One region of the Nonomuraea helvata genome, then DNA from elsewhere that is predicted to be linked to it. Evidence: riboswitches for the same ligand, from Rfam matches in the RefSeq annotation. Region 1 holds a riboswitch; the other holds the start of a gene.
The links. Region 1 has a riboswitch for cyclic di-AMP ahead of ABD830_RS23475 (hypothetical protein). Riboswitches for the same ligand answer to the same signal wherever they lie in the genome.
Positions count from the first base shown of each region.

Region 1 (4,848 bases):
ATCTGGCTGCTGCACCTGCTGGACGACGCCCGCCCGGTGATCGCCGAGGCCGCCCGCGTGCTGCGGCCCGGGGGAGTGTTCGTCACGACGGTCGACAAGCGGGCCGCCCACGGCCCGGGAGGGCGCCGGGAGCCGTCGGACCGGGCCGAGCTGGTGGTCGAGGAGGCGGCCAGGCACGGGCTCCGGCCGAGCGGCGAGAGCAGCTTCGTGGGGCACGGGCAGGGGCGGCCGAGCCCGGACCCGGTCTTCCGCCTGCTGGCGTTCACCCGCTCCTGAACGTGGGACTCAGCGCCGGAGCTCGGCCAGCGTCTCCTCGGCCCACGCCAATCCGGCGCTGGCCTGGCTCAGGCCGAGCTTCGCCGCGTATGAGCCGACCCCGCCCTCGGTGTAGCACTGCAGCGCCACGCTGCGCGCCGCGAACCCGTCCCTGATCCGCTCCACCACCGCGATCGCCTCGTCCCTGGCGAGCAGCGGCAGCAGGAACGCCTGGAGCGCGACCTCGTTGCGTACCGTCACGGTGGGCGGGTGCTCGACCAGCCACGTGTGCAGCTCACGCGTGCCCTCAGGGGTGATCGCGTAGATCTTGCGCCCCCTCGCGCCCTCCGACTCGATCGCCACGAGCCCGTCGGCGGCCATCTTCACCAGCTCGGGATAGATCTGCGTGTGCCCGGCCTGCCAGACGTGGTTGAGCGAGTGCTCGAACTTCTTGGCCAGGTCGTAACCGCTCGCCGGGCCCACAGCCTCGAGCAGCCCGAGCAGCGCGATCCGCAGGGACATGGCCGCCAGCATATCGAAGAGTTGACATGTAAGGAGTTACATGTCAATCTTCACATGTGAATACTGACATGAAGTCTCGTGGCAACGGGCTCGTCCTGCTCGCCGTGCTCGGCGGGATGTTCCTGGCGATGCTCGACCAGACGATCGTCGGCACGGCCCTGCCGCGCATCACCAGCGAGCTGGGCGGCAGCACGCTCTACGTCTGGGTGGTGACGGCGTACCTGCTCACCTCGACGGTGACGGTGCCGCTCTACGGCCGGCTTTCCGACCAGCACGGGAGGAAGCCGCTGCTGCTGGTCGGGATGGTGGTGTTCGTGGCGGGCTCGGCATTGTGCGGGGCGGCCCAGGACATGGCGCAGCTCATCGGCTTCCGCGCGCTCCAGGGCCTCGGCGCGGGCGCGCTGCTGCCGCTGTCGATGGCGTTGGTGATGGACATGTTCCCTCCGGGGCCGGGCAGGAGCGGCGCCCGCGTGCAGGGCGCGCTCGGCGGCGTGATGGGGCTGACGTACCTGGCGGGGCCGTTCCTCGGCGGGCTGTTCACCGACCACGCGAGCTGGCGGTGGTCCTTCTACGTGAACGTGCCGCTCGGTCTCGCGCTGATCGCCATCGTCGTGCTCCGCCTGCCGCACCGGCCGGGCACCGGAGGCGGGCGTCCCGACTACGCGGGCATCGCGGTCTTCACCGTGGCCATCAGCGCGCTGCTGCTGGGACTGACGGAGAAGGGCCTGGACCGGCACACCTGGACCGACGCCGCCGTGGCCGGGCCGATCGCGCTCGCGCTCGCGCTGCTCGCGGTGTTCGTGCTGGTCGAGAGGCGGGCGGCCAGCCCGATCATGCCCATGCACCTGTTCGGCAACCGTACTTACACGCTCGTGAACGTCACGTCGTTCTGCACGGCCTTCTGCATGTACGCGGGAGTCGTGTTCCTGCCGCGTTACTTCCAGGAGTCCCTGGGCGTCAGTGCCACCGAGTCCGGGCTGAGGATCTACCCGATGACGCTGGCGATGGTCGTGGGCAGCGCCCTCATGGGGGCGCTCATGTCCAGGACCAGGGTCTACAAGCCGTGGCTGGTCGTGTCGCCGTTCCTGCTGGTCGCGGGCACCCTGCTCTGCGTCAACCTGACCGCGCACACCGGCGGGGCGCTCCTGGCGGGCTGGATGCTGCTGATCGGGCTGGGCATGGGCCCGATGCTGTCCGGGCTGACCGTGGCCGCGCAGCAGTCGGTCGAGCCGCAGTACATCGGCACCGCCTCGGCGAACCTGACCTTCTTCCGCCAGATCGGCGGCTCCGTCGCGCTGGCTGTCGGCGGCACCCTCTACGGCTCCACCGTCGCCGCGGACGCGCCCGTGCACGGCCTGGCCGCCGCGCACGCCTCCGCCGCGGCCGTGGTCATCCCGTCGCTGGGCGTGGCGGGTGCGGTGATCGCGCTGGTGGCGCTGGTGGCGATGCCGGGCAGGCGGCTGGAGGTCCCGGCAGTCCCGCAGAGCAGGGTGGAAGCCGGTTTCGCGTCATAAGCGGGCCCATGCGAAGCTGTGAGTGTCCCCAACACCATGGAGGTCCTCATGGCGGATACACCGGAGCAGGAAGTCAGCGAGACTCCCGAGGACGAGTTGAAGCGCAAGTTCCGCGAGGCGCTGGAGCGCAAGCGTAACCAGCAGGCGGGCTCGGGCGCGGGTGGCAGGGGCGGTGACTCGTCGAAGATCCACGGGTCGCACGGTCCGGCTGCGAGTAAAAGATCGTTCAGGCGCAAGAGCGGCGGCTGAGACTGGTCAATTTCAGGGGGTACGGCAGCGCCGTGCCCCCTTTTTTCTATGTCGGGGTAGGTAGATCTTCTGCCCGATTCATGACGAAGTGTTTGCGTATGTCCGGAATGCGTGGTTAGAGTGTTGGCCAATTCACAGCCGGTGGCGTGGACCTCATCCAGGAGGAACAGCCGGCTGGCGCCGAATCCCGAATGCTCGGGAACCGGGGACCCACCGCAATTGGGGTGAATCCGACCGTGTGTCGGTAGGGCATCTCCACGCCCGAACCCGCCAGCTAACCCGGTAGGCGAGATGGAGAGGACATGTTAACGACTTGGACGATCGCGTCGAACCCTCGGACAGCGTGATAGTCGCCGCCTCCTGAGCGGCCCCTTCCCCAGGCTCCTTCCGCGCTCTGCGTAGCTTTCCCCCTTGCCAGGTGCTTTGCCCTGCTACGCCCTTTTTCGAGTGAGCGCAACCTCCCCTGCCCCCGTCGCGAAGGACTTTACTTTTCATGTCTGCATGTCTTGGCCTGCGTTCACTCGCTCTGATCACCGCCTCCACGGTAGGCGCGCTGACCATCGCCGGCACCGCGGCTCACGCCGATCCGAACACTGAGGACAGGGTTCTGCTCAAGGGCTCGACCACGGCTTCGTACTTCTGGGACGACTCCTCCGGCAGGGCCGGTGACACCGGTCTGCCCGCCAGCGGCAAGCCCATGCAGAAGGGCCTGGCCGCCAGCCCGAGCTGGCCGCTCATGACCGAGGGTTACGCGATCTACAAGGGCAAGAAGCTGCCCTTCTTCGTCGGCGACCGTGGCCCGGGCGCGCCCTCCAGCAGCGGGGTCATGCTGGACCTGGACGCCAAGACGTTCGCGGAGCTCACCGGCGGCACCTTCAACTCCGACACGCTGGGCGTCGACGGCATCGGTGGCGAGGGCCACATCAAGGTCGACTACGTCATCACCAAGTGGGGCAAGGGGCCCGGCAAGAAGAACTACCCGGTCGCGTTCTCGACCGGCGCCTGGGCCGAGCAGGACGACAACCCGGCCGAGCCGCCCGCGCCCGAGCCCGCGGCCGCTCAGGACGTGCCCGCACCACCGGTCTCGAAGACCGCGGCCGCCATCGTGGCCGGCGCCGTGGCCGTGGCGGGCGGCAGCCTGGCGCTCACCAGCGACCGCGTCCGGAGCCTCATCAAGCTCTGACCTTTACGGGCTGCTACCAGAATGTCATTCTGGTCGTCGTGACCACCCGTGTAGCCGCGAACGGCATCGACATCGCCTACGAGAGCTTCGGTTCGCCCGAGGGCCGTCCCCTGCTCCTCATCATGGGGCTCGGCGCGCAGCTCATCCACTGGGACGAAGGGCTCTGCGAGCTGCTGGCAGAGCAGGGACATCACGTCGTACGGTTCGACAACCGCGACGCGGGCCTGTCCACCCACTTCCATGACGAGGGCGTTCCTGCGCTGGGGGCGCCCTCGCCGTACCTGCTGGACGACCTGGCCGACGACGCGGCGGGGCTCATGGACGCCCTCGGCTGGCCCGCCGCGCACGTGGCCGGCGCCTCGATGGGCGGCATGATCGCCCAGGCCCTGGCCATCCGCCACCCCGAGCGGGTGCTCACCCTGACCTCGATCATGTCCACGCCCGGCCCCTCGGTGGCCCCGCCGACGGAGGCCGCACTCGCCGCCCTCATGGCCAGGCCGCCCGCCGGTCGCGAAGCGGTGCTGGCCCACGCGCTGCGGACCTGGTCGGTTCTCGGCTCGCCCGGGTTCGACCTGGACCACGAGAGGATCAGTGAGCTGGCCGGGCTGGCGTACGACCGCTGCTTCGACCCCGAGGGCACGGCCAGGCAGCTCGCCGCGATCATGGCCTCGCCCGACCGCACGGAGCTGCTCGCGGGCGTACGGGTGCCCACGTTGGTGGTGCACGGGGAGGCCGACCAGCTCATCCCGGTCGCCGCCGCCCACGCCACGGCCGCGGCCATCCCCGGCGCCCGTCTGGTGACCTACCCGGGCATGGGCCACGACCTGCCGCGCCCGCTCTGGCCGTCCTTCGTGGACGAGATCACCAAGCTCACCGCCACCTGACCCCCGCTCTCCGTCGCGACGGGGGCTAGCCGAAGTGGGCGCGGGTCTCGGCGAACGCCTGGTCCGTGCCCTCGAGCGCCTTGGCCACGTCCGCCTCCGTGTGCGCGGCCGACATGAACCAGTTGTGCCATGGGTGCAGGTAGACCCCGTGCCGCAGGCAGGCGTCGCTCCAGTGCATCGCGACGGAGAGATCGGCGTCCCCGTCGAAGCTGAGCCACGGGATCGTCACCGGCCCCGTCTG
Region 1 covers NZ_BAAAXV010000005.1:890,151-894,998, reverse strand. The annotation lists gene ABD830_RS23495 (class I SAM-dependent methyltransferase) at 1-276, shown strand, start outside; gene ABD830_RS23490 (helix-turn-helix transcriptional regulator) at 286-777, opposite strand; gene ABD830_RS23485 (MDR family MFS transporter) at 846-2,291, shown strand; gene ABD830_RS23480 (DUF5302 domain-containing protein) at 2,340-2,540, shown strand; cyclic di-AMP (ydaO/yuaA leader) riboswitch at 2,709-2,844, shown strand; gene ABD830_RS23475 (hypothetical protein) at 3,034-3,723, shown strand; gene ABD830_RS23470 (alpha/beta fold hydrolase) at 3,762-4,607, shown strand; gene ABD830_RS23465 (aminotransferase class III-fold pyridoxal phosphate-dependent enzyme) at 4,633-4,848, opposite strand, start outside.

Region 2 (4,848 bases), on a different contig from region 1:
TCGTACAGCGATCTGGCCCGCATGTCGGGCATCACGGTGCAGAGCGTGCACGCGGCAGTGAAGGCGCTGGTGGCGGCGGGGCTGGTGCACGACCACACCGTCCGGGCGGGCTCGGCGTCCGTGATCGAGCTGACGCCGGACGGCTCCCGCCTGCTCCAGGCAGCGACGGACGTGGTGGGCGAGGTCGACGAGCGGCTGTTCGGCCCTGCGGCCGATCCCCTCCAGCGCCGGCTCGGCCAGGCGGTCCTCGCCGCCTTCACGGGCGAATCGGCTGGCTGACGGTCTCTCGAGCAAGCCAACCTTCAGGGTGACTGAAGCATGCTCTAAGCTTCAGGTAGCCTGAAGGTTGGAGGAAGATATGTTGCTCGAACATGTCCTGCTGTCCGTGCACGTGCTGGGCGGCATCGTGTTCGTCGGGGGCTCGGCCGTGGCGACGAGCCTGTTTCCCCGCTACGCGCCCGCGCTGGACGGAGAGGGACGCAGCAGGGACGTCGCCGTCGCCCTGCACCGCATTACCGGCGGGTATGCCGTCTTCGGCCTCATCGTGCCGCTGGTCGGCATGATCATGGCCGGCGTCCAGGGGCGGATGGACGAGATCTGGATCATCGTCTCGATGGTCCTCACCGCTGCCGCGGCGCTGCTGCTCGCCACGCAGATCTACCCGCGCCAGCGTCAGGCGCTCGCCGACCCCGGCGACGGCGACTCCGCACGGCTGCGCCAGCTGAGCATGGTCTCCGGCTTCTACAACCTGGCGTGGGCGATCGTCGTGGTCCTGATGATCGTACGGCCCGGCTCCGGCGCGGGGGCGTGAGCCCGATGCGCCTCCTGCGGATCGCCGCGCGGCCTGCTCGCTCAGCGCGCCCTGCGCGCGCAGCAAGGCTGAGGGCGGGGTGTCACTTGCGGGGACGGATCGCCGCCCGTACGGCGGTGTAGATGACGAGCCAGAGCACCGCCAGGAAGACCAGGTACTGGATGATTTCGGGGAGACCGATGTTCATGCTCGCAGCGTAGGCGGCCACGATTGAGGAACTGTTGAGGATCGGTTGGCAGGAGCCGGCACCCCGGCGGCTCGCCGGCGAATCCTTTTGCGGTGTGGGGGCCTCTTATGGAGTGATGACCACGCTGACAAGGAGATGGGGTATGGGTGACGTCGTGATCCCGGCTGCGCGTCGGGCGCTTTTCACGACCTTGCACCGGTGGCAAGGGCGCGGACGTGGCTGACCGCTCGTGGGCGAGCGCGCAGCTCATCGAGGCCGCGCAGGCCGGTGATCGCGAGTCGATCACCGCGGTCATCCATGGCGCCCATGCGCATGTGCGCCGCTTCGCGGAGCATCTCTGCGCGTCCCCACAGGACGCCGAAGACGCCGCACAGGAAGCGTTGATCATTCTCTACCGGAAGATCGGCTCGCTGCGCGCCACTGGGGCGCTGGCGTCGTGGATGTTCAGAATCGTCCGGAACGAGTGCCTGCGCCGCGGGCGGCTGCTGTTCGACCGCGACGAGGAGGCCGGTGCCGGTCTGATGACCTCGGCCGAGGACGAGGCCATCCGGCGCCTGGAAGCCGAACTCGTCGCGCAGGCGATCAGGGAGTTGCCAGAGGTTCAGCGCAGAGTGTTGATCATGCGGGATGTGCTCGGCTACCCGGGCCGGAGGGTCGCGGAGGTCCTCGGCCTGAGCAACGCCGCCATGAAATCCCAGCTGCACCGGGCTCGCACCCGGCTCCGGCTCAGCCTGGGCGACATGACCGGCCCCGCCGGGGGCCCGCATGACTCCGAAGCCGCCGGCGCCTGACCTGAGCCGACGCATTTCCACGATCCCGAGATTGAAGGGGAAGTTCCGCCATGCTCGAAACCGGATCGCCCGCACCCGACGTGGTGCTGGAGGACACCGACGGCCAGGCTGTGCGCCTGTCCGACCATCGCGGCGATCATGCCGTGCTCATCTACTTCATGCGGTCGACGTCGTGCCCGGTCTGCAACGGGCACGTCCAGGATCTCATCCGGTGCCGCGACGAGCTCGCGGCTGACGGCGCCCAGGTGTTCGTCGCGGTTCCCGAGGACCGCCAGGAAGCGGCCGCGTGGAAGGCCAGGCGCCGGGTACCGCTCCCCGTCCTCACAGGGCGCCGGGGCACCCCGCACGAGATGATCGGCCTGAGCAGGAAGGTCTTCGGCTCGCTGCAGCAGTCGGGCAGCATCCTCATCGATTCCCAGGGCGTCATCCGCCACGCTCACGGCGCCACCATGCCCACCGGCGGCTACGACAAGAACGGGATCATGGCCGCTGTGCGGGGTCTCCGCGCCGGCAGAAGCGGCTGACCGCGAGCCGGCCGCCCACCGACGGGCTCCGGCGCGTAAGGTGCCCGAATGATCGAGATACCGGAGGGGTTCGCCCGGAGCACCGTCGAGCGGGAAGGAGAGCCCGGGGCGGCGTGGCTCGCCGAGTTGCCGGCGATCGTGGAGGAGCTGCTGGCGCGCTGGGGATGCGTGCCGGACGGTGCGGTCATGCACGGGGGCGTCGGGGTCGTCGTCCCGGTGCGACGGCGGGGCGGCGCGTGACGGTCGCCGGGCGGATCAACCTCCGGCTGGCCGTCCCCGCGCCACCCGGCCTGCCCCGGCTGCGGGAGCAGGCGGACGCCTGGGAGCGGCGGCTACGCCAGGATGCCGAGGATCTGCCGCGCACGCTGCCACCGCATGCTGGACGTCTTCGCCGAGGCGGCGGAGATCGATCGGGAACGCGTCCGGCGCTGGGCCCAGTTCCATGCCGTCCAGGCTGCGTTCTGGGGTCGCCGCCACGGATTCCGCATCGCGCGCAGCGGGCCACGACTGGACTGGCTCGCCGAATTCGCTGACCGCCTGGCGGAGTCGCTCACGGAACGCCCGATCGGCCCCAAAGTCTAGAAAGGACAAAGACCAGGTAGTCAATCATTCATATTACGGGGGTTTCGCGCGAATATCCGCCGGTGCTGCTTGCACCTTTACATGCCATTCGAATACTTTCGTGCTACTTAGGCGTATCTGCGGCAGAACCAGACGCCGCATGGCGCCTTCCGCATTGCCCAGACCGCGCTTCACCTGCGCGAACGACGTCGCGTAGATATGGCGCGGCCGCCGAATCCGCGAGCTCGCGGAACCGGGGACCCGCAGTTTCTCTGGGGTGAATCGGCGCGCTTCCGTACGGGGCGCCCATAGGGCACTTCCACGCCCGAACCCGTCAGCTAACCCGGTAGGCGGCATGGAAGCAAGGAGCAATCCGCCCTATGGTGAAGAACATCTTCACGGGTGCCCCGCAGACCGGAAACCTTTCCCGCTTCGCCCTGTGCATGAGCGTCGCCGTGGGCGCGGGCCTCGCCGGTACGCCGACCTTCGCGGTCCATCACCGGCCCGACACGCGAACGTCGCAATGGGGCACCCTTCAGAAGTCTCCCGGCCAGGTGACCGCGCAGGAAGTGATCAGAATCGCCGAGTCCCAGATCGGCGTGGCCGAGAACGCCGCAGGCGGCGGAACCCCGTTCCAGAGCTGGTACATGTCATCGCCCCGGGCGGCGGAGACCGTGGCCCGCGACGGCGGCACGCCGCAGTCCTACGCCAACGCGCCGTGGTGCGCCATGTTCGTCGCCTGGGTCGGTGAGAAGGCCGGCGCCCGGCCGACCGTCGGCTGGGACGCCTACACCGTCACCTGGGCCAAGTGGTTCGAGGCCAACAGGCGCTGGGGCGCCGTCCCCAGGCCCGGTGCCGTGGTCTTCTTCGCCTGGCAGACGAAGAGCATCAGCGGCATCGAGCACATGGGCCTGGTCAAGCAGGACAACAGGAACGGCACGATCACCACGATCGAGGGCAACACGGACGACGGCCGGGTGGAGGTGCGGATCCGGCCCACGTCCCAGGTCGTGGGCTACGGCTATCCCCAGTACAAGCCCTGACGGACCCGGCCGCCCTGGCCTGCTAGGGGCGGACCGCGCCGAGGAGGCGGGTACGCCAGTAGTCGTCGAGGTCGACGACCTTGATGACGTCCCCGGTCTGGGGCGCGTGGACCATCTTGCCGTTGCCGGCGTACATGCCCATGTGTCCCAGGCCCTTGCTGAAGAGCAGGTCTCCGGGCTGCAGCCGGTCGAGCGGGACGCGGCGGGCGGCTCCCCAGCCCCACTGCGTCCAGGTGGTGCGGGGCAGCTCGACGCCCGCCCGGCGCCAGGCGGCCTGGGTCAGGCCGGAGCAGTCGTACGAGCCCGGCCCGGTGCCGCCGTACCGGTACGGCTTGCCCACCTGGGCGAAGGCGAACTGCAGCGCTAAGCGGGCGTTGCCGGAGGCCGGGCCGGTGTACTCGATGCCGGGGCTGTTGGGGTCGCCGGTGTTGAAGGCGCCCAGCCGGCGCAGGAGCTTGGTCTGCTCCTTGACCAGCTTGTCGACCTTCGCCTTCTCGTCGCCCACCTGGTCGCGCGCGCTGTCGGCCTCCGCCAGGAGGAGCTTGGCGTCGTTGCGGCGATCGCGCAGCTCCTTGGTGGCCGCGTCGTAGGCCCGGATCTTCGCCGCCCTGGCCTCGGCGATCTGCTGGAGTGAGGCCATGCTGCCCAGCAGCGCCTCCGGGTCGCCCTGGCCGATGAGCCGGCCCCAGGCCGGGTACGGGCCCGACTGGTAGTCGTTGACCGCCGCCGTGACGAGGTCCCGCCGGAGGGCGTCGGCCCGGGCGTCCTTGCGGCTGAGCTCGGCGTTGAGTGCGCCGTACTTCTTCTTGGCGCTCTTGTACGTCTCCGCGGCCTGGTTGTACTTCTCGACCAGCTGGTCGGCCTGCTCGTTGAGCTTCACCAGCTTGGCCCTGGCCTTGGCGGGCGACGGCTCGGCGAGGGCGGCGCCCGG
Region 2 covers NZ_BAAAXV010000001.1:880,121-884,968, reverse strand. The annotation lists gene ABD830_RS03945 (MarR family winged helix-turn-helix transcriptional regulator) at 1-279, shown strand, start outside; gene ABD830_RS03940 (hypothetical protein) at 359-811, shown strand; gene ABD830_RS03935 (RNA polymerase sigma factor) at 1,214-1,789, shown strand; gene ABD830_RS03930 (peroxiredoxin family protein) at 1,840-2,313, shown strand; gene ABD830_RS03925 (hypothetical protein) at 2,362-2,553, shown strand; gene ABD830_RS03920 (hypothetical protein) at 2,689-2,895, shown strand; cyclic di-AMP (ydaO/yuaA leader) riboswitch at 3,094-3,242, shown strand; gene ABD830_RS03915 (CHAP domain-containing protein) at 3,255-3,917, shown strand; gene ABD830_RS03910 (C40 family peptidase) at 3,940-4,848, opposite strand, start outside.
Region 2: it holds a riboswitch for cyclic di-AMP, as region 1 does, so the genes downstream of both, ABD830_RS03915 (CHAP domain-containing protein) here and ABD830_RS23475 (hypothetical protein) in region 1, are expected to answer to the same signal.